2 regions of the Bacillus pfraonensis genome follow, and region 1 is predicted to be linked to the other one. Evidence: a T-box and tRNA genes for the amino acid it is inferred to sense, from the RefSeq annotation. Region 1 holds a T-box; the other holds one or more tRNA genes.
What was found. A T-box is a leader RNA that pairs with one kind of tRNA and senses whether it is charged. The one in region 1 lies ahead of KFD70_RS22555 (valine--tRNA ligase), so its partner is inferred to be a tRNA-Val.
Positions count from the first base shown of each region.

Region 2: it encodes a tRNA-Val, which carries the amino acid that the T-box ahead of KFD70_RS22555 (valine--tRNA ligase) is inferred to sense. The anticodon was not compared.

Region 1 covers NZ_JAHCDO010000028.1:28,098-38,997, reverse strand. Annotated here, with positions in the region: gene hemC (hydroxymethylbilane synthase) at 1-167, shown strand, start outside; gene hemD (uroporphyrinogen-III synthase) at 170-928, shown strand; gene hemB (porphobilinogen synthase) at 959-1,948, shown strand; gene hemL (glutamate-1-semialdehyde 2,1-aminomutase) at 1,948-3,237, shown strand; gene spoVID (stage VI sporulation protein D) at 3,410-4,474, shown strand; gene ysxE (spore coat protein YsxE) at 4,694-5,719, shown strand; gene KFD70_RS22560 (hypothetical protein) at 5,747-5,941, opposite strand; T-box leader at 6,229-6,460, shown strand; gene KFD70_RS22555 (valine--tRNA ligase) at 6,500-9,145, shown strand; gene KFD70_RS22550 (bifunctional folylpolyglutamate synthase/dihydrofolate synthase) at 9,261-10,562, shown strand; gene KFD70_RS22545 (stage II sporulation protein B) at 10,729-10,900, shown strand, end outside.
Region 2 covers NZ_JAHCDO010000011.1:37,641-48,540, reverse strand. Annotated here, with positions in the region: gene KFD70_RS12240 (TasA family protein) at 1-199, opposite strand, end outside; gene KFD70_RS12235 (TasA family protein) at 273-863, opposite strand; gene KFD70_RS12230 (DUF4047 domain-containing protein) at 933-1,787, opposite strand; gene KFD70_RS12225 (TasA family protein) at 2,032-2,622, opposite strand; gene sipW (signal peptidase I SipW) at 2,683-3,258, opposite strand; gene KFD70_RS12215 (D-alanyl-D-alanine carboxypeptidase family protein) at 3,393-4,661, opposite strand; gene KFD70_RS12210 (hypothetical protein) at 4,818-5,045, opposite strand; gene KFD70_RS12205 (hypothetical protein) at 5,163-5,699, opposite strand; gene KFD70_RS12200 (hypothetical protein) at 5,912-6,133, shown strand; tRNA gene KFD70_RS12195 (tRNA-Val) at 6,370-6,442, shown strand; partial or broken gene KFD70_RS12190 (LexA family protein) at 6,762-7,007, shown strand; gene KFD70_RS12185 (hypothetical protein) at 6,985-7,233, shown strand; gene KFD70_RS12180 (hypothetical protein) at 7,315-7,650, shown strand; gene KFD70_RS12175 (hypothetical protein) at 7,710-7,970, opposite strand; gene KFD70_RS12170 (response regulator aspartate phosphatase) at 7,970-9,058, opposite strand; partial or broken gene KFD70_RS12165 (N-acetylmuramoyl-L-alanine amidase) at 9,216-9,360, opposite strand; gene KFD70_RS12160 (hypothetical protein) at 9,534-9,740, shown strand; gene KFD70_RS12155 (N-acetylmuramoyl-L-alanine amidase) at 9,956-10,900, opposite strand, start outside.

The DNA of each region.
Region 1 (10,900 bases):
ATGAAATTGAATTAACAGCTCTTGTCGGCTCGATGGACGGTTCTGTTTTGTTAAAAGAAACAGTTACAGGTATGGATTCAGAGCGAGTTGGCCAAGAAGCAGCTGAGCGGTTAATTCAGCAAGGAGCAAAAGAGCTCATCCTCGCTGCAACTAAGGAGCAACAGTAATCATGGAAGCTCTTGCTGGTAAAACAGTACTGATTACGCGTGCAAAGCATCAAGTAAGACAAATGAGTGCAGCAGTGAAAAAAGAGAGCGGAATTCCAGTGGAAATTCCGCTTTTGCGTATGGAAGGTGTATCTCAGCAAGTGTTTCAAAGTGTATCGCAGCAGATACACTTATATGACTGGATTATTTTTACGAGTAAAAACGGGGTAAAGTTCTTTTTAGATGGTTTAGGAGAGAAAATTCCCTCTACTGTTCACATCGCTGCAGTAGGTGTGAAAACAGGTCAAGAATTAGAAAAGCGGGGTTATGAGGTTCGTTTTGTTCCAACATCGTTTGTTGCTGAAACCTTTGCAGAAGAATTTGTAAGAGAATTAAGCGGGAAGGAACGCATTTTATTTCCAAAAGGGAATTTAGCTAGAGATGTGATTCCGACTAAACTCCAAGAATTAGGAGTACTCTTAGAGGAACTTATTGTATATGAAACAAAAACAAATGATAAGAAACAACAAGATCTTATCGCAGCTTTAGAATCTGGTAAGATAGACGTGGTTACATTTACGAGTCCATCTACTGTTATAAGCTTTGTGAAATTACTCGAGGGTACAAACTGGAGAGAATGGACAAAAAAATGTACAATTGCTTGTATAGGACCGATAACAGAGCAGGAGGCAAGGCGTTATTTTGCCGATGTAATCGTTCCAAAAGAATATACAATAGAAGCGTTAATACAGTGCATTTCAAAATATAATCAAAATGCATAATCTAAATAAAAGAATGGGAGATAGAAATCTATGAGTTCTTTACAATTCAATCGTCACCGTCGTTTAAGACAAAGTGGAAATATGCGTGCGCTTGTGCGTGAAACATTTTTACATACAGAAGATTTTATTTATCCTATTTTTGTATTAGAAGGAGAAAATGTTCGTAACGAAGTTCCTTCTATGCCAGATGTATATCAAATCTCTTTAGATCTTCTGCAAGCTGAAATGCAAGAAGTTGTAGATCTAGGTATTCGTTCTGTTATCGTATTTGGCTTACCTGCTGAAAAAGATGAAGTTGGATCTTCTGCATTTTGTGAGCATGGCATTGTACAACGTGCAATTAAACAAATTAAAGAACAGTTTCCAGAGTTAGTAGTAGTTGCGGATACATGTTTATGTCAATATACAAGCCATGGACATTGTGGCGTTATTGAGAATGGAATCATTTTAAATGATGAATCATTAGAAGTTCTTGCGAAAACAGCGGTAAGCCAAGCGAAAGCGGGGGCAGATATTATCGCACCATCTAACATGATGGACGGATTTGTAACTGCGATTCGTCATGCTTTAGATGAGAATGGCTTTGCACATGTACCGGTTATGTCATATGCGGTGAAATATTCATCTGCATTTTACGGTCCATTCCGCGATGCAGCACACGGTGCACCACAATTTGGGGATCGTAAAACGTACCAAATGGATCCAGCAAACCGTATGGAAGCATTCCGTGAAGCTGAATCAGATGTAATGGAAGGAGCAGATTTCTTAATCGTAAAACCAGCTCTTTCTTACTTAGATATTATTCGCGATGTGAAAAATAATTTTAATTTACCGATTGTTGCGTATAACGTGAGCGGAGAATATTCCATGATTAAAGCAGCGGCGCAAAATGGTTGGATTAATGAAAAAGACATTGTACTTGAGAAATTATTAAGTATGAAACGTGCAGGAGCAGATTTAATTATTACGTATCATGCGAAAGATGCAGCACGATGGTTACAAGAAGGAGGCGCACAATAATGAAAAAGTTCGATAAATCGATTGAAGCATTTACAAAAGCGCAAGATTTAATGCCTGGTGGTGTAAATAGTCCAGTTCGTGCATTTAAATCCGTTGGCATGAATCCGCTCTTTATGGAACGCGGAAAAGGCTCTAAAGTGTACGATATTGATGGGAATGAATACATCGACTACGTATTATCATGGGGACCTCTTATTCACGGACATGCAAATGACCGTGTTGTAGAATCATTAAAAGCTGTTGCTGAAAAAGGAACGAGCTTTGGTGCGCCAACAGAAATTGAAAATAAATTAGCACAGCTTGTGATTGAGCGTGTGCCATCGATTGAAATTGTACGTATGGTAAACTCTGGAACAGAAGCGACAATGAGTGCACTTCGCTTAGCACGTGGTTACACAGGTCGTAATAAAATTTTGAAATTTATCGGTTGTTACCATGGTCATGGCGATTCTCTATTAATTAAAGCTGGTTCTGGTGTTGCAACGCTTGGTTTACCAGATAGTCCTGGAGTACCTGAAGGTGTAGCGAAAAACACAATTACAGTAGCATATAACGATTTAGAAAGTGTAAAATATGCTTTCGAACAATTCGGTGACGATATTGCTTGTGTAATTGTAGAGCCAGTAGCAGGAAATATGGGTGTTGTACCACCTCAGCCAGGATTTTTAGAAGGACTTCGTGAAGTAACAGAGCAAAATGGTGCTCTGCTTATCTTCGACGAAGTAATGACAGGATTCCGTGTTGCTTACAACTGTGGACAAGGCTATTACGGTGTGACGCCTGATTTAACTTGTTTAGGAAAAGTAATTGGTGGTGGATTGCCAGTAGGAGCATATGGTGGTAAAGCAGAAATTATGCGCCAAGTTGCACCGAGCGGACCAATTTATCAAGCGGGTACATTATCCGGTAACCCTCTTGCAATGACAGCAGGTTATGAAACATTAGTACAATTAACACCAGAATGTTATCAAGAGTTTGAACGTAAAGCGGAAATGTTAGAAAATGGCCTACGTAAAGCAGCTGAAAAACATGGCATTCCGCATTATATAAACCGTGCAGGTTCTATGATTGGTATTTTCTTCACGAATGAACCAGTTATTAACTACGATGCAGCGAAAACATCAAATTTAGAATTCTTTGCAGCTTACTATCGTGAAATGGTAGAACAAGGTGTATTCTTACCACCTTCTCAATTTGAAGGATTATTCTTATCAACAGCGCATAGTGATGCAGATATTGAAGCAACGATTGCAGCGGCAGAAATTGCAATGTCAAAATTAAAAGCGTAAAGAAAAAAAGGTTGTCAGGAGATTTCTGACAACCTTTTTTTGTTATGTCACATATTGTTGAAGCTCCGATAAGTGGTGCCTGCTGGTTGATATATGAAAAAATCGATAGGAGGTTCACATGTGCAGTTCGATTTTTTACTCATAAAATGACTCCCAGACACATAAATCTGTAATGACATACAGTTTGGGAGGGGGAAAAGAAGTGGCAACAGATCATTCATTACGTTTTTCATTAAAAGAATCGGTTTGGTTCCAAAAAGGACAGGAAGTCGAAGAACTTTTGTCAATTTCGTTAGATCCAGACGTTGAGATAGAAGAGCTTGAATATGAAGTAATTGTGAGAGGGCAGTTAGATTTGACAGGGGAATACGTCGCAAGGCAAGAGGATTCTACGTTTTCATTACGAGATTCATCTCCAGCGAAATCCATTGATTATGTAGAAACGAGAGAAGATGGTGTGAACGAACTTGTACACTCTTTTCCATTAGAAATTTCGATTCCGCGAAATCGAGTGAAACAAGTTGAAGAATTGTATGTTTCCATTGAGGAATTTGATTATGAATTAAAGGAAAACGGTTGTCTGCAATTATTAGCAGATATATCGATATCTGGATTATGCGAGGACGAGAGAATACAGAATGAAATGCAAGAGGAAGAGATAGGGCATCTAGAAGTTGCTAGAATTGAGGAAGCAAAAGTGGTGGATGAGGATAAAGCACCAGTGGAAGTGGAAGTGGAAGTGGAAGTGGAAGTGGAAGAAGTAACAGTCCATACAGAATCAGATGGATGGGAGGATTATGCATTTGAACCTTTCCAATTAGAGGAGCGTAAAGAACAAGAGTTAGAAGAAGAGGTAGAAGAGGTAGAAGATCTAGAAGAACCGGAAGAGGAAGAACGAGAAGAATTAGCAAAAGAAACTACACCACAGTTTGAATTGTTTGGCCGGAAAGATTTTAAGAAAGAGAAGGAAAAGAAATTAGAGGAAGAAGCCGAAGCGGCCTACTCGCAACGGGATGAAAATGCATTATACTTAACAAAATTGTTTACGAAAGAGCCGGAAGAAGAATTTACGAAATTACGTATGTATTTCGTGCAAGAAGGAGATACAATTGAATCGGTTGCGGAGCGATATGAAACGTCTGTCCAGCATCTACACCGCGTGAATCAAACCGATGAAGTATATTTAACTGCAGGACAGATTATATATATACCTGTGCCAAGAGTGAAGACAAAGTGAGTGAAGGAGCTTCTTCTTCACCTCTTTTCTTTTTATTATGCGATCGTGGGCAGTAAGACCACAACCTCAGGATTTAGAGAGGGGCGAGGAAGTTAGGTAGGAGATAAACCGCCCGTAAAAGCCCGGTTGGTGCAGGCTTATAATCAGTGAGGATGAAGAGATGCATACTGATTAAAGTTTCACTTTATCTTACGTTTTGAATGAGAAAGGATCATTCGTATGGATATAGAATTGAGAGATCGTTATGCACCGATAGTACAGCGGTATCAATTGGACGTCCATCATATGGAAGAGCATGGGAGTGTCATAAAAATTTATACGAATCAAGGTCCATATGCATTGAAGAAATTGCCATCTCATCGATTGAAAAGAAATAATTTAATGTATCATGTTCAATTTTTACGTGAGAAGGGATTTACGCATTATGTCCCGATTTACCATGCGACAGATGGAAATCATATTTTGAGCGACGAAACATATAGTTATTATTTAATGCCTTGGCTAGAGCGAGTAGAAGGAAGCGGAGAGGACAATGATCAATATCATAAAATGTTTCAGACGCTAGCGCTACTTCATCAAAGGACGGTAAAAGAAGAGAAGTATACGGAAGAGGCATTAGAGGAGCATTATACAAATATATCTGATCGTTGGGAGAAAGATGGGGAACTCTTAGAGGGATTCCTTGTAGAGTCTGAGGCAAAATGGTATATGTCTCCGTTTGAACTACAGTACTGTACGTATTTTCATCATGTGATGAGGGCGCGCGAATTTGCAACGAAACAGCTTTCCGAGTGGCATGAAGCGATGAAAGAGAAAGAAAAAACACGCGTTTCTTTTATTCATGGTAATGTTTCGATGAATCATTTTTTATTTGATTATGAACGAAACGGTTATTTTATTAGCTTAGAAAGGTCGGGATTTGCAACACCAGTTCAAGAACTTGTCCGTTTTTATTCCCGCTCATTGAACACGTATCCAATTGCGAGAAGCGATCGCTTTGAATGGTATCAGGTGTATCAAAAGAATTTTCCGTTTACAAAAGAAGAACAACTTCTTATGTTTGCTTATCTAACATATCCGTCCCCATTTATTAGGCAAATTCAATCTTATACAAGTAAACAGCAGAGCCGTGGTGAAAAGAAAGAACTTCAAGGTGTGAAAATGTTACAACAAGCGCATTGGCTTGTAAGTAATATAGAATATTTCATTTCACAATTACAAGCTGCGCAGCAAGGAAATGAATAATAGCCGTAGTCTCAAGTCGCCGTGAGGCTACGGCTGAAAATGTAAACGGATTGTTGCTACAACGAAGATAATAAGAATAATGAAATCTAAGAAGGTTGGAAGTAGTAATGTGCGAATTCCTTGGAAAATAGTAAGTGGAATGGCAAAATCAGAAAATATCGTTTGTAAATTTCTAACCCATGAAGGGGCTGAAAAATTGTAGGTGCGTCGGTAGCGTCGCATAATCAATCATTCCTCCGTATAGAAAGCATTTAATAAACATGAATCTTGAAAAATGAAGATGCAATATTACAGTATGCAGGATAAGTACCTAGGTGCTTGTGCTGCTTTTTTCATTTTTCGTACATAGGTTATAAAAAATGCTTACGCTAATTGATGATTGCACACTGATTTTTAGATGGTGAGAAAATATGGAATCTATCAATTGTAGAAAATTGCTGAAAAATATTTTTATCTTGACGAATATGGTTTCGTTTTTTACACTATTGTATATAATAAATAACAATTATATAAATGCATTGAAGGGGAAGAGTATAACATTAAACGTCTGCAGAGAGGAGAATCATTGGCTGTGAGATTCTCTAGATAGTCATGTTAGAAGGTAGCCCTGGAGCATCTTTTCTGAACAGAGTCATTCTCATTAGGAAAAGACGGATTTGTCCGTTATCAAATTAAGAGTATAAGCAAATTTTGAATTTGTTTGTAAATAAAGGTGGTACCGCGATGTCCCTCGTCCTTTTTTGGATGAGGGACATTTTTTATTTTGAAGGAGGGAAAATAATGTCAAACACGGAAAAGAATTTACCAACTAAATATGATCATATGTCCGTTGAAGAAGGTCGTTATAAATGGTGGCTTGAAGGCAAATATTTCGAAGCAAAAGGAGATGCGGAAAAACAGCCGTATACAATTGTAATCCCGCCTCCAAACGTAACAGGTAAATTGCATTTAGGTCATGCTTGGGATACAACACTTCAAGATATTTTAACACGTACAAAGCGTATGCAAGGATACGATGTATTATGGCTTCCTGGTATGGACCATGCGGGTATCGCAACGCAAGCGAAAGTAGAAGGGAAACTTCGTGAAGAAGGTATTTCACGTTACGATCTTGGTCGTGAGAAATTCCTTGAAAAAGCATGGGAATGGAAAGAAGAATATGCTTCTCACATTCGCGAGCAATGGGGGAAAGTTGGTCTAGGATTAGATTATACTCGTGAGCGCTTCACATTAGACGAAGGCTTATCTGATGCGGTTAACAAAGTATTCGTTCAATTGTACGAAAAAGGTTTAATTTACCGCGGTGAATATATCATTAACTGGGATCCAGCAACACGTACTGCCCTTTCTGATATTGAAGTCATTCATAAAGATGTTCAAGGTGCATTCTACCATATGAATTACCCATTAACAGACGGTTCTGGTCACATTCGTCTTGCGACAACTCGTCCAGAAACAATGCTTGGTGATACAGCAGTAGCAGTTCATCCAGAAGATGATCGTTACAAGCATTTAATCGGAAAAACAGTTACACTTCCAATCGTAGAGCGTGAAATTCCGATTATTGCCGATGAGTATGTAGAGAAAGATTTCGGAACGGGTGTTGTAAAAATCACACCAGCTCATGATCCGAATGACTTTGAAGTAGGTAACCGTCACGACTTACCACGCATTTTAGTAATGAACGAAGATGGAACAATGAACGAAAAAGCTGGTAAGTATAACGGTATGGATCGTTTCGAATGCCGTAAAGAGTTAGTAAAAGACTTGCAAGAAGCTGGCGTATTAGTAGAAATCGAGCCTCATATGCATGCGGTAGGTCATAGTGAGCGTAGCGGAGCAGTTGTTGAGCCTTACTTATCAACACAATGGTTCGTAAAAATGGCACCACTTGCAGAAAAGGCTGTTGCTCTGCAACAAAAAGAAGAAGAAAAAGTAACGTTCGTACCAGATCGTTTCGAGAACACATACTTACGCTGGATGGAAAACATTCATGACTGGTGTATTTCTCGTCAATTATGGTGGGGACACCGAATTCCAGCTTGGTATCATAAAGAAACTGGTGAAGTATACGTAGGTACAGAAGCACCAGCAGATATCGAAAACTGGAATCAAGATAACGATGTGCTTGATACATGGTTTAGCTCAGCGTTATGGCCATTCTCAACACTTGGTTGGCCAAATGAAGATGCAGAAGACTTCAAACGTTACTATTCAACAGATGCTCTAGTAACTGGTTATGATATCATCTTCTTCTGGGTATCTCGTATGATTTTCCAAGGTTTAGAGTTTACAGGAGAGCGTCCATTTAAAGATGTATTAATTCACGGTTTAGTTCGTGATGAGCAAGGGCGTAAAATGAGTAAATCTCTTGGTAACGGTATTGATCCAATGGATGTCATCGACAAATATGGTGCGGATGCAATGCGTTTCTTCTTATCAACAGGAAGTGCACCAGGACAAGATTTACGCTTCAGCATGGAGAAAGTAGAATCTACTTGGAACTTTATTAATAAAATTTGGAATGCATCTCGTTTCGTATTAATGAACATGGATGATATGAAATATGAAGATATTGATTTAACTGGTGAAAAATCAGTTGCAGATAAGTGGATTTTAACTCGCTTAAATGAAACGATTGAAAGTGTTACTCGTAATATGGATAAATATGAATTCGGTGAAGCTGGCCGTGCTTTATACAACTTCATTTGGGATGACTTCTGTGACTGGTATATTGAAATGGCAAAAATTCCATTATACGGTGAAGATGAAGCAGCGAAGAAAACGACTCGTTCTATTCTAGCTTATGTATTAGATCAAACGATGCGTCTATTACACCCATTCATGCCGTTCGTGACAGAGAAAATCTGGCAGCATTTACCTCATGAAGGTGAGTCTATTACAGTAGCTGCATGGCCAACAGTTCGCGAAGATTTACAAGATGAAGAAGCAGCGGCAGAAATGCATCTTCTAGTTGATATCATTCGCTCTGTTCGTAACATTCGTGCTGAAGTAAATACGCCAATGAGCAAAAAAGTTCAATTGCAAATTAAAGCAAAAGACGAAGCAGTATTAGCACAACTTACGAAAAACAGCTCTTACATTGAGCGTTTCTGTAATCCAAGTGAATTAACAATTCAAACAGATTTACAAGCACCAGAAAAAGCGATGACTGCGATCGTATCAGGTGCAGAGTTATTCTTACCGTTAGCTGATCTAATCAATCTTGATGAAGAGAAAGCACGCCTTGAAAAAGAACTTGAGAAGTTCGATAAAGAGGTAGAGCGCGTACAGAAAAAACTTGCAAACCAAGGTTTCGTAGCAAAAGCTCCAGCAGCAGTTATTGAAGGAGAGCGTGCAAAAGAGCAAGATTATCTAGAAAAACGTGAGGCAGTTCGCCAACGTTTAGCTGATCTTCAAAAATAAAAGTTGTTCCAAAGAGACTCACCATATTGGTGAGTCTCTTTTAATTGCGTATAATAGAGTTAAGGTAATTTGTTAAATTAGTTCTTTTTGTTGATTTGAAAGGGGAATGGCAGGCGTGGTACATACATACGAAGAAGCGATAGACTGGATTCATAGCCGATTAAAGTTTGGCATTAAACCAGGATTAGAAAGAATGCAGTGGATGCTTGAGGAACTTGGAAATCCTGAGCGTCATATAAAGTGTGTTCATCTTGCAGGAACAAATGGAAAAGGTTCAACTTTAACATATATGCGTTATATGCTAGAAGCGGGAAAATATAAGATCGGGACATTTACCTCTCCATACATTGAAACATTCAATGAACGAATTGGTGTGAATGGAAAACCAATTGCAGACACAGACATTGTTGAACTTGTAAATATGGTCAAACCAGTTGTAGAAAAATTAGATGAAACAAATTTAGGAGAAGCAACGGAGTTTGAAATTATTACAGTAATGGCAATCTGCTATTTTGGTAAAATAAACTTCTGCGATATTGTCTTGTTTGAAACAGGACTTGGAGGTCGTTTTGATTCTACAAATGTCGTTCATCCAGTTCTTACAATGATTACAAATATCGGCCATGACCATATGCATATTCTAGGGAATACACTAGCAGAAATTGCGTATGAAAAAGCGGGCATTATTAAATCTGGTGTTCCTGTTATTACAGGTGTGCAGGATGAAGAAGCACTTGAGGTGATTCAAAAGATTGCCAAAGAAAAAAATGCAAACCTTTATGAACTTGGAAAGCAATTTAAAGCAATTCACCAGCGTTCCGATGAAGATGGAGAACACTTTGATTTCTCTTGTCCGTTCGCTTCGTTTGAGGAAGTTCGGATTTCAATGAAAGGAAATCATCAAGTAGGAAATGCAGCACTAGCATTGATGGGGGTTATGTATCTTAAAACATACTTATCATTCTTACTGGAGGAAGAGGATATTCGAATAGGATTAAGTGAAGCATATTGGATTGGCCGATTTGAACGACTACAAAGTAATCCAGACGTAATTATAGATGGTGCCCATAATCCAGAAGGAATTGCAAGTCTTGTGAAAACGGTGAAGGCTCATTATAGCGATAAAAATGTTATCGTTTTATTTACAGCTCTTGGTGATAAGCAATTAGACAACATGGTTGGTACGCTTGAAACCGTAGCAGATGAAATAATTTTTACAACATTTATATTTGATCGAGCGATTTCCGCTAAGGACCTTGCTACTCATTCAAATAAGGAATCAAAACAAGTTTTTGAGAATTGGAAAGAAGCGATTGATACGAAAATGAGCAAGCTACAAGAAAAGGATGTTTTCATCATAACAGGCTCCCTTTACTTCATTTCAGAAGTTCGAAAATACGTTCGTGAAAAAAACTAGGATAGCAACTGCTGTCCTAGTTTTTTGTTCTACAAATGAAGTCAAATGCATACATATAGGATAACTATATGGGACAATTTGACGAACCTCTCCGACAAATATCTCGTTTTTTTGTGAAGTGAATATGTTATGATGCGGACAATGATAAGAGGTGAGGTGTGAGGGTATGGACAAGCAATCACGAACAATCTCGGTTAAAGTAAATGGAACGGAAGCAAAGTATGAGGAAAAGAAGAAAGAAAAAGAAGAATTTGATTGGATGGTAGTGGATGGTGAAACATCGAAAAATGTAGTGCCGTTTCAAAAAAATAAGTTATCATCTATTCGGCAACGCCGAA
Region 2 (10,900 bases), on a different contig from region 1:
CATTACTGATACGTATACTTCGATTTGCCCAGTCACCCGGCTTCATATTTGAAACATGGAATAGTACTTCTTTTGGCTCAAGGCTTATATCTATTTCTCGCCGCTCCTCCGCATACACTTGATCAATATTTTTTGTAATACCAATGAATAATACTAGAATCAGATATATACTCATGATAAATAACCACTTCTTATTCATATGCATCCCTCATATAACAAGAATTGGTATAGAAAAAAGGCAGGTAAAACCTACCTTTTTTCTATCAATTCTATTATTTTTCTGATCCTTCTGTTTGTTCTGCTTCAAATGTCCATTTCAACTCAAGTTTATCACCTTGGAATTGATTTTGATCTTGTTTATTATCTACAAATTCATATTGTACCCAAAGATAATCAGAATCACCATGTTTCAAACCGCCATTTTCAGCAAACCAACCTGCAAAAATACTTTTTTCCACTGCATCTGGAGACATAGCTTTTAAATCAGCCAATGTCGTTGAGAAAATAGGTTCACTTAATTTATCCCAATTCCAGAAGAAATTCACGCGGATATGCTTACCGAAGTCTTCTGAATTATCTCCTTTTGAATCTACTACATTATAATCCGTTAATAATTTCACAGTTTTTATATCTAATGAACCATTATTGACAAGCTTAAAGTCACGTGTCATTTTATCCCCTGGCTTAATATTATCAACATCAATAATCGTCGTTGGATCTACAGAAAGATCTAATGTACCTGCTGCAAATGTATTATTTGATACTTCCTTATCACTAAAGTATGCAAATGTTCCTCCACCAATTAAAGATAGTCCTAATGCAGCTGATGCAACACCCATTCCTAATTTTTTCTTAATTCCCATCCCATATTCCCCCTGAACTTCATTTTTTTTATGTTAACCTCTACATTTGTAGAAGGTATAACCCAAAAATCAGTGATTTTCATGTACAGCGCTTGAATCTCGTTTCTGTACTTCTTCTTTATTCTCTTCAGGTTGTTGTAATACTGGATTGGTCTTCTTCACATGTTGAGCTTGATTGACTTGTTCTTGTTTAGGGTTTGATGGTTGCTTTATTTCTTCTTGTCTGCTTGATTCTTTTTGCTCAGAAGAAGGTACTACTTGTTCTTGTTTAGACTTTAATGGTTGCTTTATTTCTTCTTGTCTGCTTGATTCTTTTTGCTCAGAAGAAGGTACTACTTGTTCCTGCTCTGTTTTTTGAGGTGTGTTACTTACCTGTTGCGCTTTTTCATTTTCGATTTTCTTTTGTAGGGTTAGCATAAATTCTTCGATTTTTTGTACCGATACTTTTTTATCAATATTATCCTTCATGCTCCCTACTTTAGTAAAACCACCTTGCACATATTGAAGCACTTGCTTACTTGAATCGCTATTATTTACCCTTACATTTTCTACTGATTGCTTATAATAATCTTCTATTTCTGCATATATTTGCTGCAAGGCCTCACGTTCTACTTTTACTTTTTCAAATTGTTCTCTCCACTGCTGCACTTTTTGTTCGAGTACTTCTACAGAATCAGCTTTTGTTTCCTTATTCATTCCCTCAGCTACCTTTAAAATAAAATTCTCATGCTGCTCTGCTTCTTTCATCAAAGTATCAATCGTTTTTGGAAATACAATTGCAGTTGAAACCGTAGAATAGACTTTTGTCTCATTTACAAAAGCAGCCTCTGTATACGTAACTACTTGTGATCCCATATAGAAAGCCATTGAACACATACATGGTAACATGAGCATTGTTTTTATTTTTTTTGATGATTTCAGCATTCCAATCTCTCCTATTACTCGCATTCAATTCTCTATAAAGAACATAATTTCATTATAAAGAATAAAATCCGAAAATTAAATAAAAAATATAGAATTTTTTTACAATTTTGTGTCATATAACCTTTCTGCACATTAAAAACACCTTAGTTCTATCGATCTATTCTCTCGTCTACATATCTCCGTATAATCGTTCGAAAATAATATATACAATAGAATAGACTATCAATTTGATAGCCTATTCATATCATTCTGTCTCTATACCAGCTGTTTGTTGCGCTTCAAAAGTCCATTTCAACTCAAGCATATCTCCTTGGAATTGATTTTGATTTTTTCCATTATCCATAAACTCGAATTTCACTTTAAATGTATCCTTGTTCCCCGCTTTAATTCCCTTCTCATCTACTCTCTCAGAAAGGGCGTCGTTATTAACTGGTACGGATGGTTTTCCTGTTAATTGAGATAATTTCTTTTCTTTTATAATCGCATGTCCCTTGTCCATATTTCTTAAAATCGTTACTTTAATATGGTCACCAAAATCTTCAATATTGTCACCTTTTGCATCTTTCACGCTATATTCGGAGTATAATAAAACTTTTTCAATATCTAGCGTACCGCTGTTTACCAGTTCAAAATCACGAATAATCGTATCACCAGGCTTAATATTATTTACATTAATAATTGCTGTCGGATTTGCAGTTAAATCAAGCGTACCTGCCGCAAATGTATTATTTGAGACTTCTTTATCGTTAAAGTACGCATATGTTCCTCCTCCAATTAATGATGCTCCTATAATTGCCGATATAATTCCCATTCCCAATTTTCTCTTTAAGGTCATGTCCATATCCCCAATACTATCTATATATTTATAATCTCCAAAGTAGATAAAATAACGGAATTACACAGATTGCCCAACATCTGTAGATTTATTTTTCTTTTCATTGTCAATGCTGCGGATTGCACTAAAAATAGAAATTATAGAATACATGAGTAAGCATACGCCTGGAATAATTAAAAGCAAGGCAGCTCCAGCTTTTGAATTTGCATAGTTCAGCAAATATCCTACATATGGAATTGTAATATTTTCATATTTTCCAATAACATTTTCCGCTAAGACTGGCTTTAAATCTGGGCCATTATTATTGTCACCTTTTGTTTCATACATGACTTTCCCATTTACATCTTTCACACCAATAACACGGTGAGTGACAATTTTTTTCTCATCTTCTTTAAAAGTAATTACATCACCTTTTTTATATTTAGATCCATCTTTCGTTGGTTCAATCGCAATAATTGACCCTGTTAAAAATGTTGGTTCCATCGATCCAGATAGTACCGTTTTAAATTGATATCCCATTACGGTTGGATCCCCGCCGCTCGCTTTTGATGAAATGACAATAAACGCTAAACAAACCATGAGCGCAAATAAAACAAATGAGATAACGTTACTAATAATCTTCCAAACTAGTTTCATCCGTATCTCCTCCTTTTTATTATGTATATGCACGTAAAACAAGGATATCCTGAGTTGTTCTTAAAAGAGAACTTAAATCAATACTATAATGAACAACCGGAAAACGCAATAAAAAATAGGCAATGGATCATTGCCTATTCCCCTTCTGAAATCGCATTCTTTTTAGCTCGCCTTACCATATATAAGCCTATTATCATGCAAGCAATACATCCAATTCCGATACTTGCCATCAACCCAAATGGGTACGTAGGCTCAGCTGGCTTTATATTTTTTTTAGGCATTGCAAATGTCACATCTTCCTTAGAAAGAACATTAATGCTTTCAATCGTTTGATTATTTTTCGTCACATCTACTGTCCCGATCACATCTCCGCGTTGAATTCCTTTTTGATATAATTGTTCCTTATCAACCGAAGCCGCTTTAAAAACTGTTTTCACATTCTTTCCTTCATCTTTCTTTAACATCAATTCTGCACTTTTTTCCAGTTCACAATCTATATTTTTGTCTAAATATGTTGCCTGCTGATGCCAATTATTTTTATCTAATACCATTTGCTTTGTAAATTGAGCGAAGGAATGATCTGCAATTTGACGCATATCTTCATAAATTTCGGGTCTTTGTGATGCCATCACAACATTGATAATACGATTGCCATCTTTCTCATTTAACAATACAAGTGTGTTGCGTGCTTCATTTGTAAAACCCGTTTTTCCCCCAATACTGTATGGGTTTTCAAAATAGGTAGCTTTATTAAAAATAGAAACCGTTTGTCTAGATGTTGTAACCGTTATCCTTTTTGTATTCATAGCTTGTAAAATCTCAGGATATTGCTGAATCCCTCTCGTAATCATTGCCATATCATATGCCGTCGTATAATGATTTGGGTCATGTAAACCATTTGGCGTTATAAAATGACTATCTTTTGCTCCTAGTTGCTTTGCTTTCTCATTCATCATATTTGCAAAATTCTCTATACTTCCTCCAATACGTTCACCAATTGCATACGAAACATCATTTGCACTCAGCACCATTAAAATTATAAGCGCTGTATTCCGATCGATCGTTTCCCCTACTTGAAATTCAAGTTGATAATTACTCTTTTCCTGATCTAATGCAGGTTGTGAAAACGTAAATTGCTCCTCCGGCTTCACATGCTCCATTAATAAAATAGCAGTCAATACCTTCGTCATACTTGCTGGAAATGCATGTTGATATGCATTTTTGTCGTACAACACATCCCCTGTTTTTGCATCGATTGAAACTGCAAACTGACCAAATACATTTGGCCCTTGGCCTAGTGCCGGTACTGGTGCAGTGCCAGTTTCAGCGTACAATGTCATAGGTGTTAAAAAGAATAAACAAATAACCATCATAAAAACCAAAATCTTCTTACAATTTACCATATGACTCTCCCTTTTCTATTTTCTTTTTCACCGTATGTACTAACTTTACCAATCCGACAGCGAATTGGTATTAAAATGGAAAAATAATTACCGTTTTTCACTATATCATAATTTTACAAGAAAGGACATAATCATACGCATAAAAATAAGAAGGACTCATTCTTTCTTATCCTTCTCATCAGCCAATAAATCTATTAAATTATTTCCAGCTTCCTCTTCTGTAACCTCATCAGTCATTCCCATAAAGGACCAGCCCTTTGAATCCACCCATTCAATAAACTCATCTAAAAATTCATCATGAGAAACATCCACATCAAGAATCGCACCATTTATTGAAATTGTTCTATTTCTAGGTACACGCATCTTGAAAGTTTTTCTTACCATTCGTATGTGCTCCTTTAATCTATGAATATTTATAAATCTATTCTCTATTTCTGTTATATACTATTTCCATGACGTTGTAAAAAGAATATCCTACCAAAACAACTAGAAATGAAAGATTTATTTGCTATGTCTCTTCATATAATCATCATAAGTAGGTATTTCACTAGCATTACCAGCCCCTGCTTTTGCACTATTAAATACATCTTTCTCTTTCAATCTGTTTTGTCCGATATCAAGATCATGTAAAATACGATGAACATATATTAACGCTGTTGTATCATGATTTTGAACTGAAATAGCAAGCAATTTTTTAGCTCGCTCTAAATCTTCTTTCAAATCCCCTTTACATAAAGAAACCGCTTCTTTTAACATTGTATCAATTAATTTGAATCCCGATTCATTTTTTTCCCAAGCTGGAGCATCCGTTTTCTCAAAACCCTCATACTTTTCCCAACCAGTAATATGATTTAAATCACTATGCATTTCTCTAATCTTCATGCCAATATCTTTTGATTTATCTACCTCTTTCATTGTCTCAGTTTTTTCAACATTCGTTTCTTGTTTATCTGTTTTATGAAACCACATAACGCTGCCGAGTATAACTCCAAATAAAACAAGGCCTCCCATAACAAAACCAATCACTTTTTTAACCATTGTGATACTCTCCTTTCATTTATAGATCATAGGCTTATATCGAAGTTTCAAATTAAATGAATATACATTATTTACAATGATACTGTATTACCGGTTCACACGTAATACATATAAACTTCTACCCGATTTCATTTACTCTAGTATGTATTCTGTATATAATTAAATGGGATATTTAGGGGAATATAATAAACCAAAGGAAAAGGAGGCGTTTTATGACTCGTTGTACGAATTGTAAAGCGAAATGGAAAGCAAAAGATACCTGGTCACTTCTCATGCAAAATGATGGTAAGGACTGTCCTTATTGTTTTGAAAGACAATATCTTTCAGATGATACGTTTGAATTTGGTGCTCATGCTTTACCTTTCTTATTTCTTTTTCCCTTCTTTGTTGAATTAAGTGATACAAGTCCTTTATTAAAGTTTAGGAAGAAATAATACAAGCTGACATTCTTTTCTTTCATTTAAATACTTGCAATGATCACTTCTAAAAAAACATACTCTATAAACCTTTCTTTCTTCTAACACGTAAAACCTTTCCATACACTTCTCATTTCCAACTAGTATATAACAGTTTACATATTGTAATTAAAAACTATTGTAATGTGACAATTAGTTATGTATAATCAACTTAACAGAATTATCAGACATAAAATAACATCAATATTTATTACGATCCCGTAGCTCAGCAGGGAGAGCGCCACCTTGACAGGGTGGAGGTCGTGAGTTCGAGCCTCTCCGGGGTCATACTAAAAACCCTGTTAAAATGCGATTCCTTAAAAATATGGAATCGCATTTTTCTATTCCTAATCTTAATTGACCACATTTTGACCACATTCACTCCAACATAAAACACCAATTAATAATTGATGTTTTATGTTTCTTCTATATTATATTTCATTTCTTGTTATGGCATAGGTTATTCAATGTGTACATGATAGAGAACTAAACTGGTTTAACTCTCCACCATGTATACATTTTTTGTTGTCTATAACTAGAACGTATGTTTGATTTCATTCTATTTATTTAGTATTATATTTCCTATACAAAGAGAGGGTACTACAAAATGAAAACATTAACTCCTAGACAAGCTCAAATTCTAACTTTCATCCAAGAAAAAGTTATAGAAAACGGATATCCTCCAACTGTCAGAGAAATTTGCAAAGCAACTGGCCTTGCTTCTAGTTCCACAGTACATGGACATTTACTGCATCTAGAAGAGAAAGGGTATATTCACCGTGATCCATCTAAATCACGAACAATTAAAATTTTAATTGGAGGAAGCGCATATGATAATCAATCCGATAGCATTTGAAAAAGACAAACTAATTAGAGAAATGTTTATGGCTCAAAAACAAAGTGGGTATCTATTAAATCAACAAAGTAATCAAATAGAGATTGCACACCTTATATATGAACATCAATCATATAAACAATTTTTACTAGACAATCCTAGTGCATTAAAAATCTCTTTAGAAGAATTAAAAGAGAAACATACACAAGTAATTGATTTACTTGAACGAGTTAAAAACCTCTAAAATGATACTATGAGAATGTGATATTTACAGTTATTACGTAAAATTGGTATGATTTAGGTATTACTTCAAGGAGGTTTTTTGATGAGTTATGATACAGTAGCATCGCTACAACGTATGGAACAATTAGCGCAAGCAGAAGCCGCAGCAGGAAAGAGATTAGTATTAAAGCCAATATATTCCACTTTAGATACATGGCTAATTGTTATTGCATTTATTCTATTCATTCCAACTCTTACTTTTTCTTTAGTAGCATTTTTGGTTTACTATTATACAAAGGCAATTTTCACTAAAACACAATTAGTAAAGAATGTAGCTACGGGTGAAAAGTTTTACGTTGATAAACAAGAATTTAAACAATACAAGGAGGCTTTTAAATCGAAGGAAAAACAGGTTAGAAAGATATCTGATTTAAAGTAAAAAAAGAAGAAGAACATCTTTTAGTGAGGGTAAATGTTCTTCTTTTACTGTAAATTCACTTAAATTTCTTTTGCTACAATGCCTCCACCGTTTCCATGCGCATTAGAAGGCGAACCACCACCGTCACCAATATTAACATAGTCAGGTCTTGCAGGAGCTCCGCCACCATCCCCCTTATTATCAGATATCGTATCAACTTTATTTAACGCTAAATCTGGCCTTACAGGTGCTCCTCCATCTCCTTTGTTTAATGTCGAAAATCCAGTTGTTATAGATACCGCAAATGCACAACCTATTGTTGTTAAGAGGATTTTTTTTATCATCTTAATGCTCCTTTTTCCATTTGTTTTTTTCGGGCTTCTTTACCCATGCGATAATACTCGACTGCTTTTTCATAGTTGTTGTCATTATAAAATTTATCAGCTAAACGATCTGCATATTCTTCAATGCAATCAAATAATTCTTCTTTTTCGAAATACGAAATTCCTGCCAAAACAGCCTTTTCCAATGCAGCTGTATTTGTATTCATTGCTTTTAAAATCATGAAACGATGTTGATACTCCTGATTTTCCAGTTGATCACAGATGTACAATCCTTTTTCTATTAATCCTTCAGCTTTTTCATATTCACCTATTTTCAAATTTTCATCCGATTCCAAATAAATTGCACGAAAATGATTTTGAGAGTGATTTGTAACTTCTGATAAATGACGAATTGCTAATTCTGATAAATTTTGATTTGCATACAGTAATCCTAGGTTATTTCGAACCATCAACACATATTTTTTATGATTAGCTTTTCGAAATACATCTAGTGCAGCATTAAATGTTTCTTCAGCTAATTCAAATTGTCTTAAATCGATACAACATAATCCAAACATATTTTCACATAAAGCAACATTAATCTCGCAATCTGGTTGCTTTATGAATTCTTCTTTTGCTTTTTTTATGCAATCAATCGCTGACATATGTTGATAAGACTGATTATAAAAATAGCCTAATCGATAATAAAATTCCGCCTGTTCCAACTTATTTGGAACATATTTCAAAAGATTTTCAGCTGTCTCAAATTGTTCTTTTGCTTCTTTATATTTTGTAACAAACATAAGATAAATGGCTTTGAAAAAGTGATAATAATATGCCAAGTATCCTTTGTTAGGAATTTCAAAAGATTCCACATTATTAAAGCTATCTTCTTTAATCGAAATCCAGTCAGTCAGCACATTATATCTGAAATTTAATAAGGCAAAATACAGTAATACATCTTCATCCAATTCTACATGATTAATATTATTGTCAATTTCTTCTTTTAGTTGCCTTGCTTTCTCCACTTGTTGTTTCAACATTGATTGATACCAAGTATCGAATAAGTACTTGATTTGCTCTTTAGTTACTATATGTGCACTCATAACAAGTCCCCCCTCATTTTCCTAAATACTAGCATAATTCTATATATTGTATATAAACTCCCTGTTTAAATTAATTGAAAAATAATTATCAGAAAATATTTTCCTAGGGAGGTAAAGCTTAAAAAACCGACTCAATTAAGAGCCGGTTTCTTTTACGTTAACGTGCGTTTACGTACGCATCACTAGCCGTAATGTAGTACGTATTCCCTTTCGAATTGTGTACTTTGTATTGTGATGATCCATTGACAGTTACTTTTTCATCGATTGTAAATCCTAAGTCCTGCATCTAAAGTTCCATTCACTCTCCCTCTAAAATTATCGTAAGGAGCATTATTTGTATTAGTTCTATATCTAGTAGAAATCATTCTATCATGTAGAAATAAAATAATAGGTTAGTAAACAAGCCGTTTTTTTACTAAAACATAGAATAATATGACCCTTAATTGAAGGGAGGTATAAAAAATGTGCTGGGAACATGATTGTTGGAAATCTAAGGACAAGCATCATTGTGATTGTTGGAAGTGTAAAAACAAGCGTCATTGTGATGATTGGAAATCTAAAGACAAGCATCATTGTGATTGTTGGAAGTGTAAGGAAGATAAGTGTCATTGTGATTGTTTCATTATTTGTTGTTGTAGTCGAAAACATTGGTAATATTTTCAATAAGCTTCATTTACAGTAATATATTTAGTAATTATTAAATTGCATTTTGCGTATAATACAAATGACACCTAGAGCAAGCACCATAGAAAAGTACCATCTTCAACTGGGGAAGATGGTGCTTTTGGCTTTATATGAATACATTGAGAATTGACTACATATAATTTTTAATAGGTTCAAGAGAAACCACAAGAAAAAGGGCATTCCTCCCAATTCAGAATGCTCTTTTTTCATTTCCTACTTCACATATACATAGGCTTTATTTGCAGTAACATAGTATGTTTTACCTTTGCTGTTGTGTACCTTGTACTGCGGAGAACCATTTACACTTACCTTTGCATCAATTGCAAATCCTAATCCTGAATCTAAAGTACCAGCAACATCTTTATCCTGCCAAGATGGAGAATCATAGAAACGTAGATTGTCCACTTTAGCAACAACACGTTTACCTGCAATTGGATTAACTGGTTCTTTCTTCTCAAACTTGATGTAAGAATGATTGTTATATACCCACTGATCCCCACCGAGATTTAACCATCCGTCTTTTTCGCCCCATACTTTATATGATTCTGGTTTATTCAACTGACGAATAACAGAGTGACTTGCACCTGCCCCTTTACGAAGATTTACATTGTAACCTTCAATATATGCGATTCCTTCCACATTTTCGATTGGTTCGCCTGGTTTAGACGGTTTCTCTGAAACGGAAATATCACTGTTATTATATGCACGTTTTACATCAGCACGAAATTGCGCTTCTGATACACCGTGACTACGTAAATAATCAAGTGGATCTTCGTGATCTGTACCACCAAGATATTTCGTTACATCGTAGTGAGTCCACAATCCTTTTTCTACAGATAGATTGTTATCTTTTAAGATTTTAGCCAATAGCTTTACGTACTTATTGTATGAACGTTTGAATTTATCATAATTTGCTGTTTCACATAATTCTACATGTACAAAACGTTTATTAGCACTTGAACCAGCCCCATAAGCGATATACTTTGTATCAGCGATTTGAATTGTTTCATTCCAATCTACTGCATAATGTACGAAAGCCGAACGCCATGTACGAGACTCATACTTTTTAATATTAATAGCTGGAGCTTCTGGGGTTGCTGTACTGTGAGCAACAACGCCTTCATAAGCATCTACACCATATCTATACGGCTGCTTAGG